2 regions of the Clostridioides sp. ES-W-0016-02 genome follow, and region 1 is predicted to be linked to the other one. Evidence: a T-box and tRNA genes for the amino acid it is inferred to sense, from the RefSeq annotation. Region 1 holds a T-box; the other holds one or more tRNA genes.
What was found. A T-box is a leader RNA that pairs with one kind of tRNA and senses whether it is charged. The one in region 1 lies ahead of thrS (threonine--tRNA ligase), so its partner is inferred to be a tRNA-Thr.
Positions count from the first base shown of each region.

Region 2: it encodes a tRNA-Thr, which carries the amino acid that the T-box ahead of thrS (threonine--tRNA ligase) is inferred to sense. The anticodon was not compared.

Region 1 is NZ_CP061361.1:595,106-601,578, forward strand. Features, by position in the region: gene IC758_RS03115 (DUF6873 family GME fold protein) at 83-844, shown strand; gene IC758_RS03120 (putative sporulation protein YtxC) at 847-1,665, shown strand; gene IC758_RS03125 (DUF445 domain-containing protein) at 1,914-2,516, shown strand; T-box leader at 2,724-2,961, shown strand; gene thrS (threonine--tRNA ligase) at 3,025-4,944, shown strand; gene IC758_RS03135 (DUF4097 family beta strand repeat-containing protein) at 5,193-6,254, opposite strand; gene IC758_RS03140 (TMEM198/TM7SF3 family protein) at 6,247-6,473, opposite strand, start outside.
Region 2 is NZ_CP061361.1:3,117,077-3,123,549, reverse strand. Features, by position in the region: rRNA gene IC758_RS14750 (23S ribosomal RNA) at 1-2,177, shown strand, start outside; tRNA gene IC758_RS14745 (tRNA-Thr) at 2,255-2,329, shown strand; gene srtB (class B sortase) at 2,551-3,237, opposite strand; RNA gene rnpB (RNase P RNA component class A) at 3,369-3,703, shown strand; gene IC758_RS14730 (SPOR domain-containing protein) at 3,980-6,473, shown strand, end outside.

The DNA of each region.
Region 1 (6,473 bases):
TGTGTAAGTAGAAAAAATCTACTGCACACTTTATTTATATTCAAATAAAAAATTTATCAAAAAAAATAAAAAGGAGTAAAAAATGGAATTTACAAGAGAGCCATTTATACTAGATGACGATTTGTGTCTAGCTTTGGTGGACAAAAGAATTAGTTATCTAATGGAAAATGAATTAAAATTAAGAAATATAGAAATAATAAAAACAATAGAATGTAAAGAATTATATGAAAGTATAAAATATCACCCAGATATATGTATTTGTAATTTAGGAAAAGGAGATATAATTGTTGCGCCGAATGTATATAATCAATACAAAGAGTTATTAAGTAAACATAAATTTAATATAATTAAGGGAGAAGCTAATTTATCAAATAAATATCCTTATGATATACCTTACAATATTGCTATAGTTGGTGATTATGCCATACACAATTTTAAGTACACTGACAGAGCGATATTAGATTATATTGAAAATAATAAACTTAAAAAGATAAATATAGAGCAGGGCTATTCTAAATGCTCAATCTGTATAGTAGATAGAACATCTATAATAACATCAGATAAAGGTATTTGGAAAAGCATGAAGAATACAGAAATAGAGTGTTTATTAATAGAAAAAGGTCATATAAATTTATTTGAGATGAATTATGGATTTATAGGTGGATGTACAGGGTTAATTTCTAAGGATAAACTAGCTTTTTGTGGAGATGTTAAAAAACATCCTGACTATGAACGTATAAAAAGTTTTATAGAAAGTAAAAACAAGGAGATAGTTACACTTAGTAGTGAAAATTTACTCGATATAGGTTCTATAGTTCCTCTCATGACGAGAAAGGAGCGATAACTTTGGTTGAGAAGGATAATATTTCTTCTATGAAATTTTTGAGGAATAATAATGTAAACGATAGATTAATATATACAAATGACATTGTAGAAGTCGTAATTGATTCTGCAAAGCAAGAAGTATTAAATAAGAAGATACTTAATGGTACTAAAACTGAACAAAGAGCTCTAAATATTGATGAAATATCTACAGAAATAACTAGTATGATAATAAGTATAATGAAAGAGAAACTTTTAAAAGAATACATTCTAAAATGCTATGGGCGTACATATCCTGAAGATAAAAATAATATATACATATATTCACTAAACATATTTGCTAAAAAAGAGATTTTTATGAGAGAAACAGTATTTACAAGGGTTAGGAACTATATAGAGGAAAATGATTTTATAAATGTCGAAGGTTTTATTAGATTTAGAATGAGAGAATTTATGAAATATATTTCTGCTATAGGTGATATTGCAGTTGAAGAGTATTTAATAAAAAGAGACCAAGATGAGTTTATAAGAGTTTTAAAATATTTTATAGATACTCAAGAAGAAAAGATAGATTTACTTAAAGTTCATATAATGGAAGATAATACATTTATTTTATACGATAAAAATGGAAATAAAATAGACAGTATAGATGATGAAGAAATTATAAATATGGTCATAAGAGAAAATTTAAATTATGAGGACTTTTTAATAAGTACCTTATTAACTTTATGCCCTAAGAAGATAGAAATATTAGATTTATTAAATAACAATTGCTCAAAGGAAATCATAGATACAGTAGAAGCAATTTTTGAAAATAAAGTTAGTATAATTATGGAAAATTAGAATTGAAAGATATAATTTAAGATTTGAAAAGATAGTTAAAAATAAAAATATACTCAAATTACAGATAAATCAGAGTTAAAAGATAGTAAAATACAACTAAAATAATAAAAATAAAAATTAGAAATCAAAAAATTCTTTTGAAATCGACACGAAAGACTTATAATTGTATATAAAGCTATAATATAACTAGAGTTATTAAAGATAAAATATAGCTAACAAATATACAATTGATAAGGAGAAGTTTTATAATGGATAATTTAATTAGGATACTAATATTAGCTGTTATTGGTGGATTTATAGGTTATGTCACAAATGTAGTTGCTATAAGACTGATATTTAGACCAATAGTATCTATTAAGATACCTATTTTAAATATAGAGATAGTAGGTCTTATACCAAAGAGAAGAGCAGAAATAGCAGCAAATGTAGGTGAAATAATTCAAAACGAATTTCTTTCAATGGACGAAATACTTGCAAATATCATTACTGACGAAGATAAGGAAGAAGTTGTAAGATACATAAAAGCAAGGGTGAAAATTATCATACATGAGAAAGTTTCATTTATACCAAGCAGTATAAAGAACATGATTCAGGACTATTTAGGAGATATAATTGAATCTGAAGTGAAACAGAGCATAGATGAATTGAGCAAAAATATAATAAATAAAGCAAATGAGCGTATAGATATACAAAAAATGGTCGAAGATAAGATTAATGAACTAGATTTATATGAACTAGAAGAAATAATCATAAGAATAGCTAAAAATGAATTAAAACATATAGAAATCTTAGGTCTTGTATTAGGTTTCTTAATAGGTATAGTTCAAGGATTAGTGACTATATTTATCTAGTTATATCTATCATGCATGTAGATATGCTTTAAAAATTTAAAATTAGTGAAAATATTATAATATTACTATAAATCAAAAGATTAAATTAATATAAAATATAAGAATATTAGTTTAAAATTGATTGAGATGAAAAATAATGGGTAATTAATATATTACATTAATGTTGATTGATGTATGACTATCTGTTATAATGAAAATATATCAAAAATTATAGTGTTGAAGAGGAAGAGTAGAGTGGAAACCATTCACAGAGAATCTGGGTCTATGGCTGAAAACCCATGTAATAGGTCTATTTGAAAACTACCTTGGAGCTGAGCTTATTAGCAATATTTGTTTTACACGATTTGTGAAAGTGCTCGGGTGACTACCTTATAGTCATCAAGAGGGTTGTATATATTTGTATACACCAACTTGGGTGGAACCGCGAATTAATATCGTCCCAAATATATTTGGGGCGATTTTTTATTACAAAAAAATTAAAAATTATCTCAATAAGGAGGAAAAAACAATGATTAAAGTTGCTTTAAAAGATGGTTCAATAAAAGAATTTGAAAATGCTCTTTCTGTTATGGATGTGGCTAAATCCATTAGTGAAGGATTAGCTAGAAATGTGGTAGCAGCATCTGTGAACGGAGAGGTTGTAGGTCTGGACCACATGATAGATAGTGATTGTGATTTAAACTTATTTAAATTTGAAGATAAAGAAGGAAAAGACGTTTTTAGACATACATCAGCACATATGTTAGCTCAAGCTATAAAGAGACTTTACCCAGAAGCAAAACTTGCTATAGGGCCAAGTATAGAGAATGGATTCTATTATGATATAGATTTAGAACATAGATTAGTTCCAGAAGACTTGGAAAAAATAGAAGCTGAAATGAAAAAAATAGCTAAAGAAGATTTAAAAATAGAAAGATTTGAACTTCCTAGAAATGAAGCTTTAGAACTTATGAAAGAACAAGGAGAAGATTATAAGGTAGAGCTTATATCTGATTTACCTGAAAGTGAAATAATATCTTTCTATAAACAAGGTGATTTTACTGATTTATGTAGAGGACCACATTTACCATCTACTAAAAAGGTTAAAGCTGTTAAATTACAAAGTGTAGCAGGTGCATACTGGCGTGGTGACGAAAAAAATAAAATGCTTCAAAGAATCTATGGAACTTCTTTTGAAAAAAATAAAGATTTAGAAGAGTACCTACACTTATTAGAAGAAGCTAAAAAAAGAGACCATAGAAAATTAGGTAAAGAATTAGGTTTATTTATGATACCTGATGAAGGTCCTGGATTCCCTATGTTCTTACCAAAAGGAATGGAACTTAAAAATGAATTATTAAAATTCTGGAGAGAAATACACAGAAAAGCTGGATATATTGAAATAGAATCTCCAATTATATTAAACAGAAAATTATGGGAGACTTCAGGTCACTGGTATCATTACAAAGAGAATATGTATACAGTTAAAATAGATGACGAGGATTATGCTATAAAACCTATGAACTGTCCTGGTGGATTAATTTACTACAATTCTCAATTACACTCATATAGAGATTTCCCAATGAGAGTTGCAGAACTTGGTAGAGTTCATAGACATGAGTTATCTGGAGCATTACAAGGATTAATGAGAGTTAGAGCATTTACTCAAGATGATTCACATATATTCATGTTACCAGAACAAATCAAAGATGAAATAAAAGGTGTAGCTAATCTAATAGATGGTATTTACAAGACTTTTGGATTTGAATACAATCTAGAATTATCTACAAGACCAGAAAATTCTATGGGAAGCGAAGAAGAGTGGGAAGCAGCTGAAAATGGATTAAGAGAAGCTTTAGAAGAGTTAGGTCTACCATATACTATAAATGAAGGTGATGGGGCATTCTATGGTCCTAAGATAGACTTCCATTTAAGAGACTGTTTAGGAAGAACTTGGCAATGTGGTACTATCCAATTAGATATGCAACTTCCAAGACAATTTGATAATACTTATATTGGACAAGATGGTGAGAAACATAGACCAGTTATGATTCATAGAGTTGCTTTTGGTAGTATAGAGAGATTTATAGGTATATTAATTGAACATTATGCTGGCAAATTCCCAGTTTGGTTATCTCCAACTCAAGTTAAGATACTTCCTATATCTGATAAGTTTATGGATTATGCTAATGAAGTTAAAAAAGTATTATTTGATAAAGGTATAAGAGTTGAATTAGATGATAGAGCTGAAAAAATTGGATTTAAAATAAGAGAAGCTCAACTTGAAAAAGTTCCTTATATGTTAGTAGTAGGTGAAAAAGAAGTAGCTGAAAATAATGTTTCTGTAAGATCAAGAGATAAAGGTGAAATAGGCAGTATTAAATTAGATGAGTTTATAGCTAGTATTTCAAAAGAAATTGAGTCAAGAGAAAGTGTTATTCAAAACTAATATATAAAATAAAGTTAATTGATATATAAAATGTTAACTTGTGTATAGATAGATATTTTCTGTATAGATAAGTATCTTGTGAATAAATAATTATAATTAGAGGCACATTTAGTCATATTTTTTATGATAATGTGCCTCTAATTTTTGCTTATAAGATATAAAGATTTATCTTCGTGTAATTTATATAACTTTTTAATGTATATTATCTTTATGTAGTTTATACAACGCTTTAATATCGCTATTTTTTGTTAGTTATTTTTTATAATATTTAAATCGGCACTTGTAGTATCCACATACATCTTTGCAGTCCCATTTTTATAAATATATGAATCGCCATCCTGAAGTAATTTAAAACTACTATTTAAATTACCAGAGACCTTACTAAAATCTAAGGTAAATCCTGAATTCTCAGGAATATACAAATCAATATCACCAGAAGTAGTATCACATTTGAAAGAAGACAACATTGCACTTGAATTAATTTTTATATCTCCACTAGTTGTCTCAGATTTGATATTGGAAAATTTACCCTCTATATTAACTTTACCAGAAGTTGATTCGCATATAAGATTCTTATTGTCCATATTTTCTAAATCTATATCTCCACTTGTTGTATTTATCTTCAAATCATCAGTTTTACCAGAAAGTTGAATTTTACCAGATACTGAATTACAGGTAACACTTTTACTATCAAGTTTTTTTATGTTGATATTGCTACTAGTTGTCTCTAAAGTCATTTTGTCAATCTTACCATACATTTCTATATTACCTGAAACTGATTCAATATACGCCATGTTACTTTTAAGATAAGTACTATATATATCTGCTGAAGTAGTAGATACATTTATATTGTTATATAATTTTTCAGGTAAATATAGTTCAAGTACTGTTGATTTTGGAAGTCCAATTCCAATGAAGAATTTTTTTGTAGAATTATCAATGATAGAAAGGGTATTACCATCAACCTTTATTTTTGCAATCTTTTTCCTTGAAAAATTAGAAGGAGCTTTTTGAATTAATTTGATTTTATTAGAATCACTCTTTAAAACTCTAATTTCACCTGAAATCCAGTCAACATCAATATTATTTATTTTATTTGAAAAACTCTCACTTTTAACAGTTATATACTTATCATAATTTTTATTAGAGGATAAAAAACTTTCATTTTTAACTGAACCTTTAATCAAATCTTTGACATCATATTTAGATGAAGTAATAGTATTTGTAAGGAAAATAATAAATATTATAGAAAATACTATAGCCACAATACTCCAAACAATAATTTTTATTTTTAAAAATTTTTTATTCATATTTATCATCATCCTCCGCGTCTTTTAATTGTAGTACACCTTCGACTATATGAATTCCCGCAGCACCTATTATGAATATTATCCATGAAAAGCTCCAAGCATCAAAACATATATTAACAATTAAAAAAATGCCAACTATTATCATCCAATATGCACTCATAAATGATTTATAAGCAAGATTTGTACTTTTAGTTTTTACTCTCCATTCTTTGAATTCTT
Region 2 (6,473 bases), 1.7 Mb from region 1:
GACCTACCCATGAGCAGGATGAAGCGAAAGTAAAATTTCGTGGAGGTCCGAACCCACGAGCGTTGAAAAGCTCGGGGATGACTTGTGGGTAGCGGTGAAATTCCAATCGAGCCCGGAGATAGCTGGTTCTCCCCGAAATAGCTTTAGGGCTAGCCTCAAGGTGAGAGATACGGAGGTAGAGCACTGAATGTCCTAGGGGGTATTGCACCTACCGAAGACTATCAAACTCCGAATGCCGTCATCTTATACTTGGGAGTCAGACTGTGGGTGATAAGATTCATAGTCGAAAGGGCAACAGCCCAGATCGTCAGCTAAGGTCCCTAAATGTAAGTTAAGTGGTAAAGGATGTGGGATTGCACAGACAACCAGGATGTTGGCTTAGAAGCAGCCACTCATTCAAAGAGTGCGTAATAGCTCACTGGTCGAGTGATCCTGCGCCGAAGATTTCCGGGGCTAAAACTTACTACCGAAGCTACGGCATCAGTAATGATGGGTAGGGGAGCTTCCCATACGGGTTGAAGCATGACCGTAAGGACATGTGGACAGTATGGGAGTGAGAATGTTGGCATGAGTAGCGAGATGTGGGTGAGAATCCCACAGGCCGTAAACCCAAGGTTTCCAGGGGAAGGTTCGTCCGCCCTGGGTTAGTCGGGACCTAAGCTGAGGCCGAAAGGCGTAGGTGATGGACAACAGGTTGATATTCCTGTACTACCGATAACCGTTTGAGAGATGGGATGACACAGTAGGATAAGCTAAGCACACTGTTGGTTATGTGTGCCCAAGCATTGAGGCAGTCAGAGTAGGTAAATCCGCTTTGATAATGCTGGGATGTGATGGGGAGCGAAATTTAGTAGCGAAGTAGCTGATTTCACACTGTCAAGAAAAGTCTCTATCGAGGTTAAAGGTACCCGTACCGCAAACCGACACAGGTGGGTGAGGAGAGTATCCTAAGGCCCGCGAGAGAACTGTTGTTAAGGAACTCGGCAAAATGACCCCGTAACTTAGGGATAAGGGGTGCCACCATACGGTGGCCGCAGAGAATAGGCCCAAGCGACTGTTTACCAAAAACATAGGTTTCTGCTAAGTCGCAAGACGATGTATAGGAGCTGACGCCTGCCCGGTGCTGGAAGGTTAAGGGGATCTGTTAGAGTAATCGAAGCAGTGAACTTAAGCCCCAGTAAACGGCGGCCGTAACTATAACGGTCCTAAGGTAGCGAAATTCCTTGTCGGGTAAGTTCCGACCCGCACGAAAGGCGTAACGATTTGGGCACTGTCTCAACAACAGACTCGGTGAAATTGTAATTCCGGTGAAGATGCCGGATACCTGCGACAGGACGGAAAGACCCCATGGAGCTTTACTGTAGCTTGACATTGGGTCTTGGTACTACATGTACAGGATAGGTGGGAGGCTTTGAAACCAGGACGCCAGTTTTGGCGGAGCCATCCTTGGGATACCACCCTTGTAGTACTGGGACTCTAACCATAGGCCATGAATCTGGTCTTGGGACACTGTCAGGTGGGCAGTTTGACTGGGGCGGTCGCCTCCCAAAAGGTAACGGAGGCGCTCAAAGGTTCTCTCAGTACGGTCGGAAATCGTACGTAGAGTGTAAAGGCAAAAGAGAGCTTGATTGCAAGACATACAGGTCGAGCAAGGATGAAAATCGGACTTAGTGATCCGGTGGTTCTGCGTGGAAGGGCCATCGCTCAACGGATAAAAGCTACCCTGGGGATAACAGGCTTATCTCCCCCAAGAGTCCACATCGACGGGGAGGTTTGGCACCTCGATGTCGGCTCATCACATCCTGGGGCTGTAGTAGGTCCCAAGGGTTGGGCTGTTCGCCCATTAAAGTGGTACGCGAGCTGGGTTCAGAACGTCGTGAGACAGTTCGGTCCCTATCCGTCGCAGGCGTAGGAAATTTGAGGAGACCTGTCCTTAGTACGAGAGGACCGGGATGGACGTACCTCTGGTGTACCAGTTGTTCTGCCAAGGGCATGGCTGGGTAGCTATGTACGGAATGGATAAGCGCTGAAAGCATCTAAGCGCGAAGCCAACTTCAAGATAAGATTTCCCACCGCAAGGGTAAGACCCCAGAAAGACTATCTGGTTGATAGGTCGAAGGTGTAAGTGCAGCAATGTATTTAGCTTATCGATACTAATAGGTCGAGGACTTGACCAATATTTATTTGATGTTCATTAATTAAAATATATATGCAGTTTTTAGAGTGTTAATTTAACTCACAATAGAATAAGTGTGCTGGTGTGGCTCAACGGTAGAGCAGCTGACTTGTAATCAGCAGGTTGTAGGTTCGATTCCTATCACCAGCTCCAGTAAAGACTATGTTTTTAACATAGTCTTTTTTATTATATAATATATTTATTATTTTATATAGTTTATAGAAATAGACAGGAAATTGATAAATTTAAGTAAAAAATAGCTATTAAGTAAGAAATAGCTATACAGATTAAAATAATTATTTTAATCTGTATGTGAATACCTTAACGCAAAAATTTGATTATTTGTGTAAGAATTGTTAAAAAGACATGTATATTTAATTTGAAACTAACTTGCCATGGATTACCATTCTAGCATCATCAAATTCATAAGTGCATGTAGAAAGTGTAACTATCTTATCTTTACTACTTACTTTCATATTTGATTTATGTAATGATTTGGAAGTAATAGCATCTATGTATTTTTGATAGTCTGATTCGCTATTAAAGCTTGTTTTTAGATAATCATAATCAGATTCTACAATATAGGCAGAAAATACTTCATATAATAATTCTTTTCCATCCATAGTGATTTTTATTTGATTGTTTTCTTTAAAGAAATCATCATCTTTAAACTTATTTAGATTATTAAACATTGTTTTGTTTTTCATATTATGTCCATATACTATAACATTTTGGTCATCCAGAGATTTATTTCTATAATCCATGAATAATGTACCTGAGATAGATTTTTTACCATAAAAGTCTTTGTCAAGATAATAAGAATTATCTTTAGATTGTACAACTGGATAATTTATATTTGTATTATCAACAGAAAGCCAAAACTTAAAATCTTTGTTTATTTTTAATAAGTCTTCTTTTTTATTTTCTTTTTTCTGAAGTTGAGCAGATACTTTAGTATCATGGCTGTACTTGCTAAGCTTTAAGCATATATTAAATCCACTATAGATTATTACTAATATTAATATAATATTAATTATTACTCTATATAATTTTTTCAACATTCCACCTCAAATCATAAATAATAGTTTATATACCTATATTACACTATTTTTGAAGAAATTTAAATTTTTAGTATAATATTACTTTGACATACTTAAGTATTTATGATAATATAGCTAAGTAAAATGAATATTAAGTAAGCCAGATAATCGCATGTAATTTTACATGAGGAAAGTCGGAGCTCCATAGAGCAGGGTGCTAGGTAACACCTAGTGGGAGCAATCCTAAGGATAGTGCAACAGAAATAAACCGCCACTTAAGTGGTAAGGATGGAAAGGCGAGGTAAGAGCTCACCAGCAGCTAGGCGACTAGTTGGCTATGTAAACCCCACCTGGAGCAAGACCAAGATAGGAATAAAGAGTGCTGCTCGTACTCTCCGGTAGGTAGGTCGCTTGAGCTTATTGGTGACAATAAGCCTAGAAAGATGATTATCTAATACAGAACTCCGCTTATAGACTTGCTTAATTTTTTCGATAGGTGAAACATCAGTTTAAACTGATGTTTTTTTATTTGCAAATTTGTCTAATTTACTTTCAAAATTTTGTGGAATATTGTAATATAAGTTAGTACAGATATTAAAAATGGTATAATATAAGATGGATATAAAAAGAAAAAGTAAAATGATGTAAATAATATGATATGATATAAGATGTAGTAAATTTAGTAACTAATTATTAAAATATCATAATCAAATTAGTAATTTTACATAATGTAAATATCACAATAAAATAATTGATTTAAGGAGTGAAGGTTTTGAGTGAAAATAATATAATAAGAAATACTGTTTTAAATGTCACAGCAAGTTTTTTAAAACAAGAGTCTAAGATAAATGAAAAATTAGAAGGTGTTTTAGAAAAGAAATTTGAAAAAGTAGAATTCAATGAAGCAAAATATGCTGAGCTTTTAAAATTTAATATATTGTTTTATAAAACATTAGCAAGAAATACAGAACCGCTTATCGGGAAATGGATAGTAGATAAATACATACCTGAAATAGATGAATTAGAGAAAGAATTAGAATTAACTACAGCTAAATGTAGAAAGTATGTAAATAAGGCAATGAAGGATGGTTTAGACTGTCTAAAAGCCAACGATTTAAGTAGTTTTTTAGCTTATGATAAAATGGACCTATTAGAGAGACGAAGACGTTTAGAAAAGGATTATAAGGTTCTAAATCTATATAAAGACCTTCTTAATATAACACTTAGAAAGATAAGTTTAGAAAAGAAAGATTGTGCAAGTTTATTTCTTAAGAATCAAGCTGATGCTAAAAGAGAACTAAAAAGAGAAATAATATTCTGTGTAAATAAGATATTAGCTAGTAGCAAAGAGGTAGTACCTAAAAATATAGAAGAGAATTCTGAACAAAGCAGTGAAGATATAAAAGCAACAGAAATTGAAGATTTACAATTAGGTAAAGATAATTCAGAAAATGATGTTTTATTAAATTCAGTTAAAAAGTCAGAATTAGGAAAAGAACCGCAGATAAATGATGTAGAAGCAAAGTTTATGGATAAACTAAATAGTTTAAATGATGAAAGTATATCTCAAACTGTATATAATGAATATAAAAAATTATGTGGGTTAGAAGAACTTCCTTATGTTGAAGGCTATGGCTTTGGTGGAGAAGTTATTAAAGACTTTGTTTGTGCAACAGTTGCATTAGAATTTTTGAAGAGAAGAAATAGAGACCTTATAGAAGGTGCGATGAGATTAACTATAATTGGAGAATTTGGTGCTGAAAATTTTAAGGAATTCATAGATTATGTAATTAAAAATAAAACAGAAATTAGTGAAAATGTTTGGGAAGAAGCACACATTGTTCTAAAAGATAAATCTTCTGAATTAGAAAATCACGATATTGTATCAAAGAGAACTAGAAAAAATAAAGACATTGATATTGAAGAATATATTTATATGATAAAAAATGCAGATAAAGATGTTTGTTTTAGAAGTAGCATTTCTATAGAGGAAGATACTAAAGAAGAAGTAATTAATAAGAATGAAAATGTAGAGAATGCTATAGAAAATAAAGAAGATATTGAAAAAGATCATGATATAAATAAAGAAGAAATAATTGAACCAGAAAATAAGAAGAGTAGAAAAAAAGATAAATTATTTGGATTTATGAAAAAGGAAAGCAAAAAAGAGGATGTGCTAGAAGAAACTGAAAAGGAAGAGATTGGATTAGATAATACTTCTGATACAGTTCCAGGTGAAGCTGATGAATCTATTAAGGAAAATATAGAAAACTTAGAAGAAATAAACCAAAGTTTAGAAGAAGAACGCAACATAAAAATAGAAAAACCAATAAATAATGATGAGTTAGATAAAAAACTATCAGCAAGTAATGAGCCTAAATCTGAAAAAGAAAGTAAGGGATTAGGTGATGAAATGCCAAAAGAAGCAGAAGAAAAAAAGGTAGAAAGTGAAAAATCAGTAGTAATACCTATTAACAAGAAAGAAAAAAATAGCAAAAAGTCTAAACATTCTTCTAAGTTTAATTCTAAGGAAAAGAAAACAGAAATAAAAAATTATGAATCAAATGAAGAAGATTCTATAGATGATGAAGAGGTTGGTTCTAAAAAAAGCAGATTAAAAGAGACTATTATAGCTATAGTTATAGTGGCAATTGTTGGTGTAGGATACTTTATAACAGTAGGCAATAACAAGAAAAATGATAAAGACACGACACCTCCAAAAGCACCAACTCAGCAACAAGCCAACAATAAACAAACAGAAGAAGAAAAGAAAGCAAAAGCTGAAAAAGAAAAGAAAGAAGCAGAAGAAAAGGCAAAAGCAGAGGAAAAAGAAAAAGCTGAAAAGAAAGCAAAAGAGATGGAAGCATATAAAGACGGTAAAGGTGTATATTATACTGTCTATGCAGGTTCACTTAAAGTTGAAGCAACAGCAAAAGAAACAGCAAAAGAATATGAAGCTAAAGGTATTTCTTCAACAATAGTTCAAGAGAATGGATATTATAAAGTGAAGATAGGTGATTATTCTGAGTATGGAGAAGCACAAGAAAAATGTAATGAATTAGCTAAGAAATCTATTGATACATATATAGCGATGTATGATAAGTACTATGATTACAAATTAGAAGATTTGAAAGAATCAGCTCCTTCATTAAGTGCTGAAGAACTTAGACAAAAATATGAAGATTTAAGAAGTGAGTTAAAAAATAAATCTGGATATCGTGAATATGTTAAACATTTAGATAAACTTTATGAAGAAA